One region of the Variovorax sp. LjRoot130 genome, then DNA from elsewhere that is predicted to be linked to it. Evidence: predicted binding sites of a transcription regulator. Region 1 holds the regulator's gene; the other holds the start of a gene.
What was found. The regulator sigma-54, encoded in region 1, starts transcription at its own class of promoters, with help from an activator protein. The targets are predictions, from matches to a motif close to TGGCANGNAANCTGCTTT.
Positions count from the first base shown of each region.

Region 2: a site for sigma-54 is predicted at 3,118-3,135, ahead of ACSQ86_RS34085 (CmpA/NrtA family ABC transporter substrate-binding protein). Genes of this name have one in related genera too.

Region 1 is NZ_CAXURM020000001.1:5,469,814-5,480,265, reverse strand. Features, by position in the region: gene argS (arginine--tRNA ligase) at 1-287, shown strand, start outside; gene ACSQ86_RS27165 (SPOR domain-containing protein) at 297-1,013, shown strand; gene ACSQ86_RS27160 (thiol:disulfide interchange protein DsbA/DsbL) at 1,098-1,742, shown strand; gene lptA (lipopolysaccharide transport periplasmic protein LptA) at 1,869-2,561, shown strand; gene lptB (LPS export ABC transporter ATP-binding protein) at 2,558-3,334, shown strand; gene ACSQ86_RS27145 (RNA polymerase factor sigma-54) at 3,349-4,929, shown strand; gene ACSQ86_RS27140 (phospholipase D family protein) at 4,932-6,536, shown strand; gene ACSQ86_RS27135 (hypothetical protein) at 6,540-6,896, opposite strand; gene ACSQ86_RS27130 (YceI family protein) at 7,039-7,665, opposite strand; gene ACSQ86_RS27125 (YceI family protein) at 7,714-8,301, opposite strand; gene ACSQ86_RS27120 (cytochrome b) at 8,298-8,906, opposite strand; gene ACSQ86_RS27115 (hypothetical protein) at 8,935-9,057, opposite strand; gene ACSQ86_RS27110 (hypothetical protein) at 9,060-9,353, opposite strand; gene ACSQ86_RS27105 (ATP-binding protein) at 9,486-10,452, opposite strand, start outside.
Region 2 is NZ_CAXURM020000002.1:887,926-894,697, reverse strand. Features, by position in the region: gene ACSQ86_RS34095 (ABC transporter ATP-binding protein) at 17-865, opposite strand; gene ntrB (nitrate ABC transporter permease) at 862-1,713, opposite strand; gene ACSQ86_RS34085 (CmpA/NrtA family ABC transporter substrate-binding protein) at 1,716-3,068, opposite strand; gene ACSQ86_RS34080 (carbon-nitrogen hydrolase family protein) at 3,290-4,330, shown strand; gene ACSQ86_RS34075 (molybdopterin-dependent oxidoreductase) at 4,335-5,387, shown strand; gene ACSQ86_RS34070 (M20 family metallopeptidase) at 5,515-6,772, opposite strand, start outside.

The DNA of each region.
Region 1 (10,452 bases):
ATGTCGAGCTCGCGCCGCTGCAAAGCCCGGCCGCGCAGGCGCTGCTGCTGCTGCTGGCCAGGTACCCCGACATGCTCGCGGCCGCGGCCAAGGATTTTGCGCCACACGACGTCACCTTCTACCTGCGCGAACTGGCTGCCTGCTACCACAGCTACTACGACGCCGAGCGCATCCTGGTGGACGAGGAGCCGGTCAAGCGGGCCCGCCTGTCGCTGGTCGCGGCCACCGCGCAGGTGCTGCACAATGGGCTGGCAATTCTCGGCGTGAGCGCGCCGCGCAAGATGTGATTTCGAACCATGACTAAAAGACAGAGCGGCAACATCGTCATTGGGTTGATCGTCGGCCTGGTGCTGGGGCTGGGCGTGGCGCTGGGCATCGCGGTCTATGTGACCAAGGTGCCGATCCCCTTCATGACCAAGACCCAGCGCGGCGGCCCCGAGCAAGACGAAGCCGAGGCGCGCAAGAACCGCGACTGGGACCCCAACGGCCCGCTCGCCGGCAAGGCAGGCGCCGCCCGCCCGCAGGCACCCGCGACGCCCGCACCGCCCCAGCCTGCCACGGCGGGGGCGCCCACGCCGCCGACCGCGCCGGCGCCCGTGGTGGTGCCACCCGGCGCGCAGCAGCAACAGCCACAGCGCGCCGGACGGCCGCCCCTGCCGGCCGAAGCCAACGCGGTGCCGCCATCGAACGACCCGATCGGCGATCTCGCGCGGGCACGTTCGGGTGCCAGCCCCGGCGCCACCACCGCCGCCGCGGCGCCCAGCGCCAGCACCGATCCTTTCATGTATTTCGTCCAGGCCGGCGCCTTCCGCACCCCCGAGGACGCCGAGGCGCAGCGCGCCAAGCTTTCGCTGATGGGCGTGGAAGCGCGCATCACCGAGCGCGAGCAGGCCGGCCGCACCGTCTACCGCGTGCGCGCGGGGCCTTTCAACAAGAAGGAAGATGCGGACCGGCTCAAGGAGCGGCTCGACGGCGGTGGCCTCGAATCTGCCTTGGTGCGCGTCCAGCGCTGAGCCTTCATCCATACTCAAGCTCGCCGGTCCGGGAACTCCGGGCCAGCCGCGGGCTCTGTCAGCCGCACAGGAGAACTTCTTAATATGAAACGTCGTGACTTTTCGCTGGCCGCCACTTCGCTGGGGCTTCTTCCCTTCGCCTCACCTTCGCACGCCCAGGCGCTCGCGCCCAAGGCGGGCACCGACTACGCCGTGCTCGACAAGCGCGTGCCGGTCGACGCGCCGGCCGGCAAGGTCGAGGTGATCGAGTTCTTCTGGTACAGCTGCCCGCATTGCAACGCCTTCGAGCCGACGCTCGAGACCTGGATCAAGAAGCTGCCCGCCCACGTGTCTTTCAAGCGCGTGCCGGTCGCCTTCCAGCCCAGCTTCCAGCCGCAGCAGCGGCTCTACTACGCGCTGGAAGCGATGGGCAAGGTCGACGAATACCAGCGCAAGGTGTTCGCCGCGATCCACCAGCAGCGCCAGAACCTCTCAGGCGAGCAGCAGATCATCGACTGGGCCGCGGCCAACGGCCTCGACAAGGCCAAGTTCACCGAGAACTTCAAGTCCTTCAGCGTGGCGAGCAAGATCCAGCGCGCCAAGCAGCTGCAGGAGGCTTACCAAGTGGCCGGCGTGCCCGCGATGGGCATCGCGGGCAGGTGGTATACGGACGGCGAACTCGCGCGCAGCATGGACCGCGCGCTGCAGGTCACTGACTTCCTGGTCGGCGAAGCGCGCAAGAGCGCGTAAAAAAGCGCCTCCCGCCGCTCGTCGCGGCAACCAGCAGGAAGCCCGCTTCGGCGGGCTTTTTCATCCGCCGGCGGAAACCGGATCCATGAGGCCGCATACAATCGCCCAGCAAGTTTCGTGCCTTTTATGACGTCGTTACATTCCTCCTCCGTTTCTCGCCACCTTTGTCGCGCTTTCGTATTCGCCTTGGGCGTGGCCGGCCTCGTGTCGGCGGCGCAGGCCGAGAAGGCGGACCGCACCAAGCCGATGAACATCGAGGCCGACGCCATGCGCTACGACGACCTCAAGCAGACCAGCGTCTTCACCGGCAACGTGGTGGTGACCAAGGGCACCATCATCATCCGCGGCATCCGCATCGACGTGCGGCAGGATCCCGAGGGCTACCAGTACGGCATCGTCACGGCCGCGCCCGGCAAGCTGGCCTATTTCAAGCAGAAGCGCGACGCCGGCCCCGACGAGTGGATCGAGGGCGAGTCGGAAGTCATCGAGTACGACAGCCGCGCCGACAACGTGAAGTTCATCCGCCGTGCGGTGATGCGTCGCCTGGTCGGCGCGACACCCAACGACGAAAGCAGCGGACCCTTGATCGTCTACGACCAGAGCAACGACACCTTCACCGTCAACGGCTCGCCGCTGCCGCCCAATGCGGGCGTGGCGACCCAGCCCGGCGGCCGCGTCAAGGCCATCCTCACGCCCAAGGCGGCCGCCTCGGCGCCCGCTGCCGGGTCCGCCAGGCCGGCGGCGCCGGCCGCCTCCGCGCCGGCGTCCGGAACGGGCCTGCGCTCGACCACCACGCTCGGCGGAGAGCAGCGCAAGTGAGCGGCGGCAACGAAGTCCTGGGCAGCCGCCTCGAGGCGCGCGGCCTGCAGAAGAGCTACGGCAGCCGCAAGGTCGTCAAGGACGTCTCGCTCGGCGTGCAAAAGGGCGAGGTGGTCGGCCTGCTGGGGCCCAACGGCGCGGGCAAGACCACCTCCTTCTACATGATCGTCGGGCTGGTTCGGGCGGATGCGGGCGAGATCAGCATCGACGGCGAACCGATCGCGCACATGCCGATCCACCGCCGCGCCCGCATGGGCTTGAGCTACCTGCCGCAGGAAGCGTCGATCTTCCGCAAGCTCACGGTCGAGGAGAACGTGCGCGCCGTGCTCGAGCTGCAGCGCGAACCCGACGACGCGGGCCGGCCGGTGCCGCTGTCGAAGCAGCGCATCGAGGAGCGCCTCGGCGAACTGCTGCACGACCTGCGCGTCGACCATCTGCGCGATTCGCCGGCGCTGGCGCTGTCGGGTGGCGAGCGCCGCCGCGTCGAGATCGCGCGGGCGCTGGCCACGCAGCCGCGCTTCATCCTGCTGGACGAGCCCTTCGCCGGCATCGACCCGATCGCGGTGATCGAGATCCAGCGGATCATCAGTTTCCTGAAGGAACGCGGCATCGGCGTGCTCATCACCGACCACAACGTGCGCGAGACGCTGGGCATCTGCGATCACGCCTTCATCATCAGCGACGGGCATGTGCTGGCACAAGGCACGCCTTCGGAGATCGTCGACAACGCCGAGGTACGACGCGTGTACCTGGGCGAGCATTTCCGGATGTAGGGGACCGTACTTCGATGAAGCAAGGGCTCTCGCTGCGCGTTTCCCAGCACCTGGCGCTCACGCCGCAGCTGCAGCAGTCGATCCGGCTGCTGCAGCTCTCCACGCTCGAATTGAGCCAGGAAGTGGAGCAGATGCTCGACGAGAACCCGTTCCTCGAACGCACGGCCGAAGAGGCGCCGCGCGAGGAGTTCGGTCTCGAGGCGGCCGATGCGCCGGTGCGCGACGAAGACCGCCAGGCCGAGGGCGAGGCTGACTTCGTCCCCGGCTCGGCCGCGGCGCCGGCCGAGGTGGCGGTCGCCGCCAACGGCGATGCCGAAGCGGCTGCGCCCGCCGACAGCGAACCCGACTGGGAGGGCGACGGTACGGTCGACCTCGCGCCCGACGACAGCGAGTGGGGCGGCGATGCGCCCGCGCGCGCCAACAACCTCGGCGACGACGAGCGCACCGATGCGACCGAGCTCGCGCGCAGCCAGGAATCGCTGCAGTCCTTCTTGCACCGGCAGGCGCTGTCGCTGCGCCTGGACGAGAACGACTGCGCCGCGCTGCGCTTCCTGATCGAATCGCTCAACGACGACGGCTACCTCGAGGATTCGCTGCCGGCGCTGGCCTCGGGCCTCGCGGGCGACGACAACGACCAGTTCGACGAACTGGTGCATCACTTCCAGGTCGCGCTGGGCCTGCTGCAGAGTTTGGAGCCGGCCGGCGTCGGCGCCCGCAGCCTCGGCGAATGCCTGACCATCCAGCTGCGCCAGCTGGCGAGCGCCAAGGAGAGCGAGGAGGAGGCCCAGGTGCGCAAGACCGCCATCGCGATCTGCAAGCAGCCGATGGAGCTGCTCGCGCGGCGCGACTTCAAGCGCCTGGCCACGCTCACGCGCAGCAACGAAGACGAGGTGCGCGCCGCACTGCAGCTGATCGCCAGGCTCGAGCCCAAGCCGGGGCGCCGCTTCGTCGACGTCGAGCGCAACATCGTCGTGCCCGACGTGATCGTCACGCGCATCGGCCACGGCACCAACGCGAAGTTCCGCGTCATGCTCAATCCCGAGGTCATGCCGCGGCTGCGCGTGCACGACATCTATGCCGGCGCGCTCAAGCAGCACAAGGGCGAGGGCAGCCAGGCGCTGTCGCAGCGGCTGCAGGAAGCGCGCTGGTTCATCAAGAACATCCAGCAACGCTTCGACACCATCCTCAGGGTCTCCAACGCGATCGTCGAGCGGCAGAAGAGCTACTTCGTGCACGGCGAGCTCGCGATGCGGCCGCTGGTGCTGCGCGAGATCGCCGACGAGCTGGGCCTGCACGAATCCACCATCAGCCGCGTGACCACCGCCAAGTACATGGCCACGCCCTACGGCACCGTCGAGCTCAAGTACTTCTTCGGCTCGGCGCTCGGCACCGAAACCGGCGGCAACGCCTCCAGCACCGCGGTGCGCGCGCTGATCAAGCAGTTCGTGAGCGCCGAGGACGTGAGGAAGCCGCTGTCCGACAGCCAGGTGTCCGAGATGCTCAAGGAGCAGGGCATCGAGTGCGCGCGCCGCACGGTGGCCAAGTACCGCGAGGCGCTGCGCATCGCGCCTGCGAACCTGCGCAAGGCACTCTAGCGATGAGTCGCCGTCCGAGTCCGCTACCAAGCTGGATTCGCCTCGGCCTGGCCTTGATGGCGGTGCTTCTTCTCGCCAGCGGCTGCGCGATGCTGCCGGCCGAATTCGAGCGCACGCCGTCCAAGGCGATGCCCTTGTCCACCGGCACCGTGCTGGGCCGCATCGCCAAGGCCTCGCAGCCGGATGCGGACCTCAGCGGCTTCCGGCTCATGCCCAGCGGCGACTTCGCGCTCAACACGCGGCTCGAGCTCGCGCGCCGCGCCGAGCGCACGCTCGACGTCCAGTACTACCAGATCGACAACGACGAGACCGGCCGCTACCTGCTGCGCACGCTGCGCGACGCGGCCCAGCGCGGCGTGCGCGTGCGGCTCCTGATGGACGATCTCTACACTGCGGGCGAGGACGAGCTGCTGCTCGCGCTGGCCGCCACGCCCAACCTCGAGCTGCGGCTCTTCAACCCGTTTCCGGCCGGGCGCGGCAGCATGCTCAGGCGCTTCTCGGCCTCGCTCTTCGACTTCAGCCGCGTCAACCGGCGCATGCACAACAAGCTCTTCATCGCCGACGGCGCGATGGCGGTAGCCGGCGGGCGCAACATCGGCAACCCGTACTTCACGCAGACGGCCGGCGCGAACTTCATCGACCTCGACACCTTCGTCGCCGGCGCCCTGATCCCGCGCCTTTCCAGCCTGTTCGACCTGTACTGGAACAGCGAGCACGTGCGGCCGATCGAAACCGTGGTCGCGCCCACGCTCGCGCGGGAGGAACGACAGCGGCGCTTCGAGGAGCTGACTGCCCCGGCCACCACCCCGGCACCACGTCCGCCGGCGCCCAACGACCTGCTGGGCTACAGCCCGATCGTCGAGAACCTCAACGCCGGCAAGCTCGACCTCATCTGGACCACCGCCGAGGCGTATGCCGATTCGCCCGAGCGCGTGATCGGCAAACAGGTCACTTACGGCGGCGTGCCGCTGCTCGACGTCGACAGCGTGCGCTACAACGTGGTCGAGCAGATGCGGCGCGGGCGTTCCGACGTGACGTTGGTGTCGCCCTACCTGATCCCCGGCAAGGAGGGGCTGGAGGTGCTGCGCGAGATCCGCCGGCGCGGCATGAAGATCAGCGTGGTCACCAACTCGCTGGCCGCCACCGACGAGCCCGTGGTCCACACCGGCTACCGCCGCTACCGGGCCGACATGCTGCGGCTCGGCGCCGAGATCCACGAGCTGAGCTCGGTGCGCACGCGGCGCAGCGTGCGCCTGGGCCTGTTCGGCACGCAGATCGGACGCCTGCACGCCAAGTCGGCCGTGATCGACGGGCGCACGCTCTTCGTCGGCTCGATGAATTTCGACCCGCGCTCGGAAGTGCACAACACCGAGATCGGCCTCTTCATCTTCAGCCGCGAGATGGCGCAGCAGGTGCTGAAGCTGGTCGAGGTGCTCAAGCAGCAGGGCGCCTACAAGGTGCGCTTCGCACCCGGCACCGAGAAAATGGAGTGGGTGAGCGAGGAGGCCGGCGTCGAACAGGTGCTCACCAGCGAGCCCGATGCGGGCTTCTGGGACCACCTGATGCTGGAGCTGCTGGCGCCGCTGGCGCCGGAGAGCCTGCTCTAGACCTCAATAGCGATAGTCGTGACGGTCATGCCGGTAGTGATGGCGATGGCCGTGCCGGTATTCGTCGCGGTACTCGTGGCGGTAGAAGTGCCGCGGCGGCGGGCGATGGTAGTAGCCCCTGTCGCCGCGATGGCCGTCATACACGGGCGCCGGCCGATAGTGGCGGGGCGACGGTTCGTAGTAGACCGGCGCAGGGGCATAGTGGACGGGGCTGGCAACGCCGACGGCGACGCCCGGTGCATGGATGCCGACCGACCAGGCCAGGTCCCCCGCGCTGGCCGACGTGGCGCCCAGCGCGGCTGCGGCGGAGAAGGCGCCGGCGGCGATCCACTTGAAGAAACGGGTGTGCGCGATGTTCATGAAGAAACTCCTGAAGGCATGAAGTGCCGTTGGGGTCATTGCAACCGGCCCGCGTAAAGCAGGACCCGCCTGCTCCGTGAAGCTTGTTGCTGAATGTAGTTCGAGCTCGCCCTCGGACCGGCAGCGAAGAAGCGATCGCGCCCTAGCTCGGCCGGTCCGTGATGTTGACCGCCTCGACCTGCACCAGGAGCCGCACCTTGTTCTCGAAGCCGAAGTTGATGCCCCAGGTGATGCCCCATTCGCTGCGCTCCACGATGGTCTCGAAGTCGCCGCCGCAGACCTGGCGCTTGATCAGCGGGCTGAGGTAGCAGCCGAAGCGGCTGGCCTTGAGCTTGATGGGCCGCGTCTGGCCCATCAGCGTGAGCGTGCCGTCGACTTCGGCGACCTTGTCGCCGTTGAAATCGATCTTGTCGGCCACGAAGCGGCCGGTCGGAAATTCCGCGACGTTGAAGAAGTCCTTGCTCAGCACGTGGCGGTTGAGCAGGTCGACGCCGGTGTTGATGGAGCCGATGTCCATCGTGATGTCGATCTTGCCGTTCTTGCCCGTGGTATCGATCTTGACCGTGCCGTCCTTGGTGCTGAAGCGGCCGCGGTTGGTGGTGGTGCCGTAGTGGCCCATCTCGTACATCACGAAAGTGTGGGTCGGGTCGACCACGTAGCTGGCGCCCTTGACCGGACCTCCTGCCGGCAAGGCGGCCATTTCCGGTGCCTGCTGTGCGGCGGCGAGGGTCGCTGCGGCCGCGAGCGCAGCGACGGCAATGGACTTCATCATGACGAGCTTTCGAATGGGGCGATGAAAGGATGAACGAAAGGCCGATCAGATCGGACGCAGGCCGGCGAGCACGAGCTTGAAGCGCACCTGCACGTCGTCGCCGACCATCGAGGTGTCGGCCCATTCGCCCTCGCCGATCTTGAAGGCGAGGCGCTGGATCGTAAAGCTTCCAGTCGCCACCGACTGCCCCGAGGCTTGCGTGATGGTCACCGGCACCATGACGTACTGCGTGGTGCCCTTGATCGTCAGCTTGCCCGCGACCTCGAAGTGCCCGCTGCCGAGGCTCTTGATGGCGCTCGACTGGAAGCTGGCCTTCGGAAATCGCGCGGTGTCGAACCACGGCGCCTTGGGCAGTTCGGCGTCGCTTTGCGGCACGCCGAGGGTGGCGCTGCCCATGTCGATCTGCATGGAGACCGTGCCGCCCTCGGGCTTCTGCGGGTCGAAGGCGATCTGGGCGTCGAACTTCTTGAACGCGCCTTCGACCGGCACGCCCATCTGCTTGGTGACGAAGACGATCTGGCCGTAGCCGGGGACCAGCTTCGCCATCGGTTCTGCGGCGCTCGCCGGCCCCGCGATCGCGAGCGCCGCAGCGGCGGCCCAGAGTGCCCGCCAGGCGATGGGAAGTCTTGTCATCTTGGGTGTCCCTGGTGCGAAAAAGGCCACATGCGATCGAGCAGGCCGTCGCGGTCGGCGAAGTGATGCTTGAGCGCCGCCGCCGCGTGCAGCAGCACCACGGCGGCCAGCGTGAAGGCGCTGCCTTTGTGCATCGGCTTCAGCACCGCCTCGGCGAAGTCCTTGTCCACCGGCACGAAGTCCGGCAGCGGCACGAGGCCGAACCAGACGATCGGAATGCCCAGTCCCGAGCTGTAGGCCCAGCCGAACAGGGGGACGGCGAAGAACAGCAAATACAGCAGCAGATGCGTGCCGCGGTGCGCGACGAGCTGCCAGCCCGGCATCGCCTCCACGATGCAGGCTGGCAGCGGCGGCGGCGGGTGTGACAGGCGCCACAGCAGGCGCAAGGCCGAAAGCGTCAGGATCGTGATGCCGGCCCACTTGTGCCAGTTGATGAGCTTGAGCCGCATCGGCGAGAAGGGCAGGCCGGCCATGTAGAGGCCGACGCTGAAGGAGGCGACGATCAGCAGCGCGAGCAGCCAGTGCAGCCCCATGGCGACCGCGCCGTAGCGTGGGGCGTCGGCACGGTCGTGGGCAAGCGCGGGATGGAGCGGCTCGGCGGGCATGCACAGAGCATATCGCCCCGCAAGCCGTCTATCCGATGCTCCAGCGCGCGATCAGCAGCAGGCCGAGGCCCAGCACCAGCATCAGCACGAAGGGCACCACGAGCCAGGGTGCGTCGTGCTCTTCTTTGTCGGAGGCGAGCTGGTTGTTCATGGTCAGAAGGTCGGAACGTGATCGGCCTGTTCGGGCGTGCGGTCGGTCAGCACCTCGCTCGCGGCGGGAACCGAGGGATCGCTGCTGCGATAGGCGGCCGCAGGCGGGGCCTGGCGCTGCGCCGCGGCGCCGCTGGCCTCGGCTTGCCAGTGGCCGAGCAGGGCCAGGCCGACGAGCAGGATGGCGGCCAGTGCCACAGAACCGAGCAGCAGCCGGGGCATGCGGCTTTCTTTCCGGCTTTTTCCGGCGAGCGCCGAGAGCCGGTATCTGGACGCTGCGTGGGATTGGAACTGCATGCGGGGCCTTCCTTCCTTCGGATGACACGCGATGAAGGCGTGTGCATGCAATCTAGGCAGGAAGCCGTGCGCGGAAAATGCCGCCTTCGCGTTCGGGATCCCGCGTTCGCGGGAGGGGCCGCGCGACAGCGCTCAGGCGACCGGCGCCGTCATCGGCAGGCGCAGCACGACGCAGGTGCCGGTCGGGCCCGAGCGCACTTCGAGCGCACCGCCGAGCCGCTGGGCCCGCGAGCGCATGTTGCCGAGGCCGTGGCCCTGGCGCCGGGGTTCGCCGACCAGGCCATGGCCGTCGTCTTCGACTTCCATTTCGAGCATGTCGCCGAGCTGGCGCAGCCGCACCTCGACCCGCGTGGCCCGCGCATGCTTGAGCACATTGGTCAGCGCCTCCTGCGCCACGCGCAGCAGCTGCAGCGCGGCGTGCGGCGCCAGGGGCATCGCATCGTCGGGCAGGTCGATGTCCCAGCGCGGGCGTACGCCGGCCGCGATCAGCTGCGCCTCCCAGCGGAACATGAAGTTGCCGAGCGCGGCGCCGAGGTTGTGCTCGTCGGAGGCCAGCGCATCGAGCGCGAGCCGCATGTCGGCGATGCAGCTGCGCAGCGCGGTGGCGATCTGGCCGTCGTCCATGTCGCCGCGCTCCACGCGCGACAGCGAGGTGAAGAGCTGCGAGCCCAGGCCGTCGTGCAGGTCGCGCATGATCAGCTGGCGCTCCTCCGATGCGGCATGCTCGCGCTCCAGTGCGGCCAGCCGCTCGTAGTTGGCCGCCAGCGCTCGCTCGCGGTCGGCGACGCGCGTTTCCAGCGTGCGGTTCAGGTCCTCCAGCGAGCTCAGCGTGCGCAGGAAGCGCGCCGTCAGAAGGGCGGCCATCGCCAGCAGCAGCATGTTCGAGCCGAAGTGCAGCACGTGGATGCGATGCCCGACCCATTCCGGCAGGAAGCGCCCGAGCAGGCGCGGGTCCCAGGTGATCAGGTAGTCGTGCACGCCCACCAGCACCGCAAAGGCCATCACGGCGGAGAGCGCGGCCGAGGTCAGGGTGCCGCGGCGGCGCGCATAACCGATCGACGTCGCGATGATCAGCAGGCCGACCCCCATCATGCCGCCC
Region 2 (6,772 bases), on a different contig from region 1:
AGATCCCGGGGTGAACTCAGCCTGTAGGCTGCTCGACGTGCGCCTGGCGTCGGTACAGGAAGTCCATCAGTGCGCGCCTGCACTCCGCATAGGTGGGGTCGGTTGCCAGGCTGACGCGGTCGCGCGGGCGTTCGATCGGGACGTCCAGGATCTCCCCGATGCGTGCCGCGGGACCGTTGGTCATCATGACGATGCGGTCCGCAAGGAGCACCGCCTCGTCCACGTCATGCGTGACCATGACGACGGTGCTTTCGGTTTTCTCGACGATGCCGAGCAGTTCGTCTTGCAACTTGGCCCGCGTGAGCGCGTCGAGCGCGCCGAAAGGCTCGTCCATCAGCAGGACCTGAGGTTCCATGGACAGCGCTCTGGCGATGCCGACGCGCTGCTTCATGCCGCCGGAGATTTCGCTAGGCTTCTTGTGCGCGGCATGAGCCAGGCCGACCATCGCAAGCGCCGCTTCGGTGCGGTGATCGACCGCGGAAGCGGACTCGGCACGAAACACGCTGTACACGGCCATGCGCACGTTGTCGAAGCAGCTAAGCCACGGCAAGAGAGAATGGTTCTGGAATACCATCGCCCGCCGAGGTCCCGGCCCACGGATGACCTCCCCATCGCACGAGACGGTTCCAGCGGTCGGGGATGCCAGGCCGGCGAGAAGATTGAGCAGCGTGGATTTGCCGCAACCGGAATGGCCGATCAGGGCAACGAACTCGCCTCTGCGGATCTCGAGGTTGATCTCGCTGAGCGCGGGAAATTCGCCATTGGGTGTGCTGAAGGTCTGCCGCACATTGCAAACGCGCAGAAACCCGGGCGTGGTGGTCGAGACAGTTGAGAAAGACGGCCGCAACATCGTCTGACCTCTCATTCACGGAAGCTCAACTGCTTCATCAATGCGCCGAGCGCCTGGTCGAGCACCAGACCGACAATGCCGATCATGACGATGGCGACGATGATGCTGGAGATCTGCAAGTTGTTCCATTCGTTCCAGACGAAGAAGCCGATGCCGCTCTGGCCCACCACCATTTCCGCCGCCACGATCACCAGCCAGGCGATACCGATCGAGATGCGCATTCCCGTCAAAATCATGGGAACTGCTGCCGGAAAGACGATCTTGCGCGCGCGCTCCAGTGGTGTGAGTCCGATGACGCGACCGACATTGGTCCAGTCCTGACGCACGCTCGCGGTGCTGTAGAGGGTGTTGAGCAGGATGGGCCAGATCGAGCAGATAAAGATGATGAAGATCGCCGAGGCGCCGCTGTCCTTCAGCGTGTAGAGCGCGAGTGGCATCCAGGCCATGGGCGAGACAGGCCGCAGCAGCTGGATAAAAGGATTCAGCGCCTGGCCCAGCCATGGAACCAACCCCAGCAAGAATCCCAAGGGAACGCCGACCAGCACGGCCAGCGCGTAGCCGCTGAACACGCGCCTGAGCGAATCGAGCAAGTGCCAGGCAATGCCCAAGTCGTTCTCGCCGTTGCGGCGGAATGGGTCCGCGAACAGTTCGCCAGCGCGCTTGAACACGTCTATCGGCGTCGGAATGGCCGAGCGCTCCACGGATGCACCGGGGCTCTTGCCCATCAGCCTGTCGTAGTCCGAAATCTCCGCCGGCGCACTGCCGCCCCCGCTGGAGGCGAGAACATGCCAGACCGCCAGAAGCAGCAAGCCGATCGCCAGGGTAGTCAGCCAGGAGCGTGAGGTCGAGATCGAGCTCTGCATGATCACGCCCTGCCCAGCGACTTCAGATATTCGACGGGGCGGTCGGAGTCGAAGCTCTTGCCCAGAATGGTTTCCTTGCGGAATCCGATCTCGGGTGCCCTGCCGCCGCGCTCCTCGATGAGGCGCTTTGCATCGGTGGCCAGCATCACCTGGCGGGCGAGACCCTTGTAGTCCAGGTCTTCCTTGATCATGTTCCATCTGCGCATCTGCGTCAGAAGCCAGACCGCGCTGGAATAGTGGGGGAAAGGCTGAAAGTCGATGCGGCGCGGCAGGGTCTTCACGTTGCCGAGTCCATCGGCATACCTGCCGGTGAGGACCTGGTCCACGACCGTTTCCGGTTGGTTGAGATACTGGGGCTGGGCAAGGATCTTGGCCATCCCCGTGCGATTGGCAGGCTCGGACACATGCAGGCTCGCTGCGATGAGCGCGCGGTAGGCGGCCATGAAGCTGTTCGGATGTGCCTTGATCCAGGCCTCGGTTGCTGTGACCGAGCAGCAAGGATGCTCCGGCCAAATCTCGCTCGAGACCAAGTGAATGAAGCCCGCACCTTCGTACACGGCCCGTTGGCCGCCCGGCTCGCCGCCGAAAAAGCCGTCGATGTTGCCCACCCGAAGATTGGAAACATACTCGGACGGAGGAACGACGCGGTAGGACACGTCCCGCTCCGGGTCCAGCCCTGCCGATGCGAGGTAGTGGCGGAGTTGGAGCATCTGATGGGATTGCTCGAACGGCACGGCGAACCTGAAACCCTTCCAGTTCTTCGGGTCACGGTTGTCCTTGTGCTTCATCGCAAGGACCAGCGAATTGCCGTTCTGGTTGAGCACCGTCATCACACGGACGGGGATGGGAGCCCCGCCAATGCCGGCCGACATGGCCAGCGCAACGGGCATCACCTGCTGGGAGATGTCCAATTCGCCGTTGACCATCTTGTCGCGAATCAGCGCGATTCCGGCGATTTTCTGCAGGCTCAGTTCCAGGCCCTCGCGCGGGAACAGTCCGAGTTGCTCCGCATAGATCAGCGGCGTCGCGCATGTGATGGGCAGGAAACCGACAGCGAGCCGCTTTTTCTCCGGCGCGCCCTGGCGCTCCTGCGCAACGGCGGCAAGCTGGGTCAGTGGCGTAAAGGTCGTGAGTGCAGCCAGCGCCCCCGCCCGACCCAGCGTCTTGACGAAGGCTCGGCGCAGGCTGCGCTCGGGAAACAGGCCGTGCAGCATGCCCTGGGCCATGGCGCCGGCCAGCGCATCGTCGGCATTCGCAGGCTTTTTCGCGAGGCACTCCTCATCGTCACCATTGGTGCTGCCGCATGCGCAGGGGCCGGTGCGGGAAAGCCGAACGTACTCGTGTGATGGGTCCATAGTCCCTCCAGGCTGGGTTGAACGGAGCAGGTCCGTGACATGGTGATGGTGAGCATGTTTTGTGCAAATGGCCGCCGGGAAATTCGCAAGCCTCTGTGCGCAGATCCTGCATCGACAGTGGAGCCTGCAAAAATGCACCTCTCGTTGCGCTTTTGTGAGTATCTGCCCAGCCACACTGGCAACTATCCTGTGCGCCTCTGCAACGCATAGCGAGACCTGACATGAGTTCATTGCCCCGGGTGAAAGTTGCCGCCGCCCACGCAGCGCCGGTGCTGCTCGACAAGACCGCCACGACCGAGAAGGCGGTTTCGATCATCAAGGAGGCAGCCCTCAATGGCGCACAGGTGATTGCGTTCCCAGAAACCTATATTCCGGCATTCCCCGTGTGGGCGGCACTGTGGGCGCCGATCTACAACCACGATCTGTTCGAGGCAATGGTCGAGAACAGCGTCTACCTGCCGGGGCCCGAGGTGGCCTTGATTGCTGCGGCCGCCAAGCGCTTCGGGGTGTGCGTGTCGATGGGCATCAGCGAACGCAGCACCGCCAGCGCCGGCTGCATCTGGAATTCGAACATCCTGATCGGCGAAACGGGTGAGTTGCTCAACCATCATCGCAAGCTGGTGCCGACCTTCTACGAGAAGCTGGTCTGGGCGCCGGGAGACGGACAGGGGCTTCGAGTCGCCCAGACACGTTTCGGGCGCATCGGCGGCTTGATCTGCGGCGAGAACACCAACCCACTCGCACGCTTCTCGCTCATGGCGCAAGCAGAGCAGATTCATGTATCCAGCTGGCCTCCGATGTGGCCCACGCGCAAGCCGTCGGGGGGCGGAAACTTCGACAACGTTGCGGCGAACCGCATTCGGGCGTCCGCTCATTCATTCGAAGCCAAGGCGTTCGGTATCATCTGCGCGAGCTTCATGGACAAGGCCATGCGCGACTTCCTGGTGGATCGCGATCCGGCCGTGGCAGAAGTGGTCGACGGCACTCCGCGCGGCGCGTCGATGTTCGTGGACCCGACCGGCACGCAAGTCGGCGACACGCTCCAGAATGAGGAGGGGATCGCCTATGCCGAGTTCGATTTGAACAAGTGCATCGAGCCGAAGCAGTTCCATGACGTGGTGGGCTACTACAACCGATTTGACGTTTTCTCGCTGGGTGTCGAACGCCGCCGCCACGAGCCGGTCGTTTGGTCGGGGCAGTCCGATCCGCAGTTTCCGCGGCTGCTCGACGATGAGATGACCGTTGGGATTCCGGATGAATAGCTCCATGTTTCTGCCACCACTTCCCGAGGGGGAGGAGCGTCGATCAGTCGTCCTTAGCCGGTCTCCCGGATTCCATCTGAAGCCGCCACCCATCCCTGCGGGGCTGCGCGACTTCATCACATCCGATGCGCAGCTCTTCGAGACCATCCACATGGGTTCCGTCGAAGTCGACGCCAAGCGCTGGCGACTGCAAGTGGACGGGCTCGTTCGCAGGCCTTTCTCGATCGATCTGGACGGTCTGAGGCGACTGCCTTCAGTCTCCGTCACCGCCTTCCACGAGTGCTTTGGCAGCCCCCTGGTACCGGCCAGCGCCAATCTCTGGCGCGTGGGCAACGTCCGATGGACGGGTGTGCCGCTGGCTGTGCTGCTCGAGCACGCGCAGCTCGAGACCGGCGCCACCCATGTCTGGTCGGACGGCCTCGACAGCGGGGAGTTCGGCGGCCGCAGGATGAATCGGTATCGCAAGGATTTGCCGATCTCGAAGGCTCTTTCGCACGAGGTGCTCGTCGCTTACGAGTTGAATGGCGCACCCCTGACGCGCGAGCGGGGCGGGCCGGTCCGGCTCATCGTGCCTGGTTGGTTTGGCACCAACATGACCAAGTGGCTGTGCCGGCTGTCGGTTCGGGGCCGGCGTGCGAACGCCCCCTTCACTACCGTCTGGTACAACCGCGACAAGGAGCACGGGGGCGAAGTCGTTCAAGAGCCGGTGTGGGCAGTCGAGCCCAATTCGCTGATCACCCATCCCGCGCCCGACGACACCATCTCCACGGATGAGGTGGAAGTCAAGGGCTGGGCCTGGAGCGACAACGGCATCAGTGGCGTGGCTCTCAGCACCGATGGCGCGGCAACGTGGCAATCGGCCGAGGTCCGGCCCCGTCACGAATTCGAATGGCAGCAGTTCGCAGCGACGCTTCCGCTGCCGCGAAGGCCCGGCCCAGTGAGCATCATCGCGAAGGCCCGTGACACCGATGGATCTATTCAGCCATTGAGCGGGGCACGAAACGCGGCCCATTCGGTCCAGATTCAGCGGCTTCTGTCGGGCTCTAAATCAGAGTGACGATGGCTTCCTTCGCCGGGGCTGCGATCGTGAACGTATAAGGTCCTCATGTTCTGCCGCGACCCGATGGGGCCTAAGGTAGAACTGTTTGCAGCAAACCCGGCTCAAAGCCAGCGGACACTAGAACCTAGGCGGCAGATCGGCATTTGCGTGAGGCGGCTACCTCAGCCCCATCGTCTCCAAGATCCCACCAGATTCCGGCCATCACGGCCAAGGCTTCACGCGCTACCGACCCCAAGAGGTGTTCGTTCGGCGCGTGCTGCGAGCACGCGGCATAGGAATGGGGAACCCATACCGTGGGCAAGTTAAGGATCTCAGCGAAGATCGCATTGGGAACGGTGCCCCCGATATTCGGCAGCAGGGCAGGCTTTTTCCCCGACGTCGCTTCGATCGAGCGCAGCGTCCATGCGACCCAAGGATCGTTCAGATCCAGGCGAGTTGCGGTCGCGGAGGGCTGCACCGTGACCTTCACGGATGAGATTCCGTTGGCAGCGAGGTGCTCTTCAAGGTACCGGTGCGCGTTCTCCCAGTCCGTGCCAACAACGTACCTCAATTGGCAATGTGCCCGAGCTGTGGGGGGGATTGCATTGACTGGTGCGTCGGGATTTCCCGCCTTGAACGCAACCACCTCCAACGCGTTCCATGCCCAGACCCTTTCTGCCGGGGTCAACCCAGGCTCTCCCCAAGATGGATCCACCGCGGGGGCGTGCTCGTCGCCTCCGAGGACGAGATCGGAAATCGCGGCACGTACAGCGGAAGAGATCGGAGGAGGAAGGAGCCCTTTCACCAGGATGCGGCCATCCTTGTCGATCATCGTCGCGATCGCATGAGACAGAACGACGGCAGGGTTGCGTAGCGCGCCTCCCCAGTTGCCAGAGTGATGTGCGCCGTCCCGTAGATCGACCTCGAGCTGGAAGTTGAGCTCGCCGCGTGAGCCGAGGAAGATGGTCGGTCTGTCTGCTGCAACGCGAGGCCCATCCGATGCAAGGAAGAGATCGCCTGCCAGAAAATCCTTCTCGGCTGCGCAAACGGCCTCGAGCCCCGGCGAGTCGATCTCCTCGCCGGTTTCAAACACCAGCTTGATGTTGAAGCCGACACTCCCATTTCGGGCCGCGATCACAGATTCAAGCGCGGCGACGTTGATCGAATGCTGCCCCTTGTTGTCGGCGGTGCCGCGTCCATACCAGCGATCTCCTTCGACGACGACCTTCCAGGGCTCAAGACCTATTCGCCATTGGTCGTCATAGCCACGGACAACGTCTCCATGCGCATATGTGACGACTGTCGGCAGGTCCTCCCCCTCGATCCGTTCTGCCAGAAGAATTGGAGCGTCTACGCCCGCCGGGTTGGCGACGATCCGGGATGTGAACCCGAGACGACCGAGA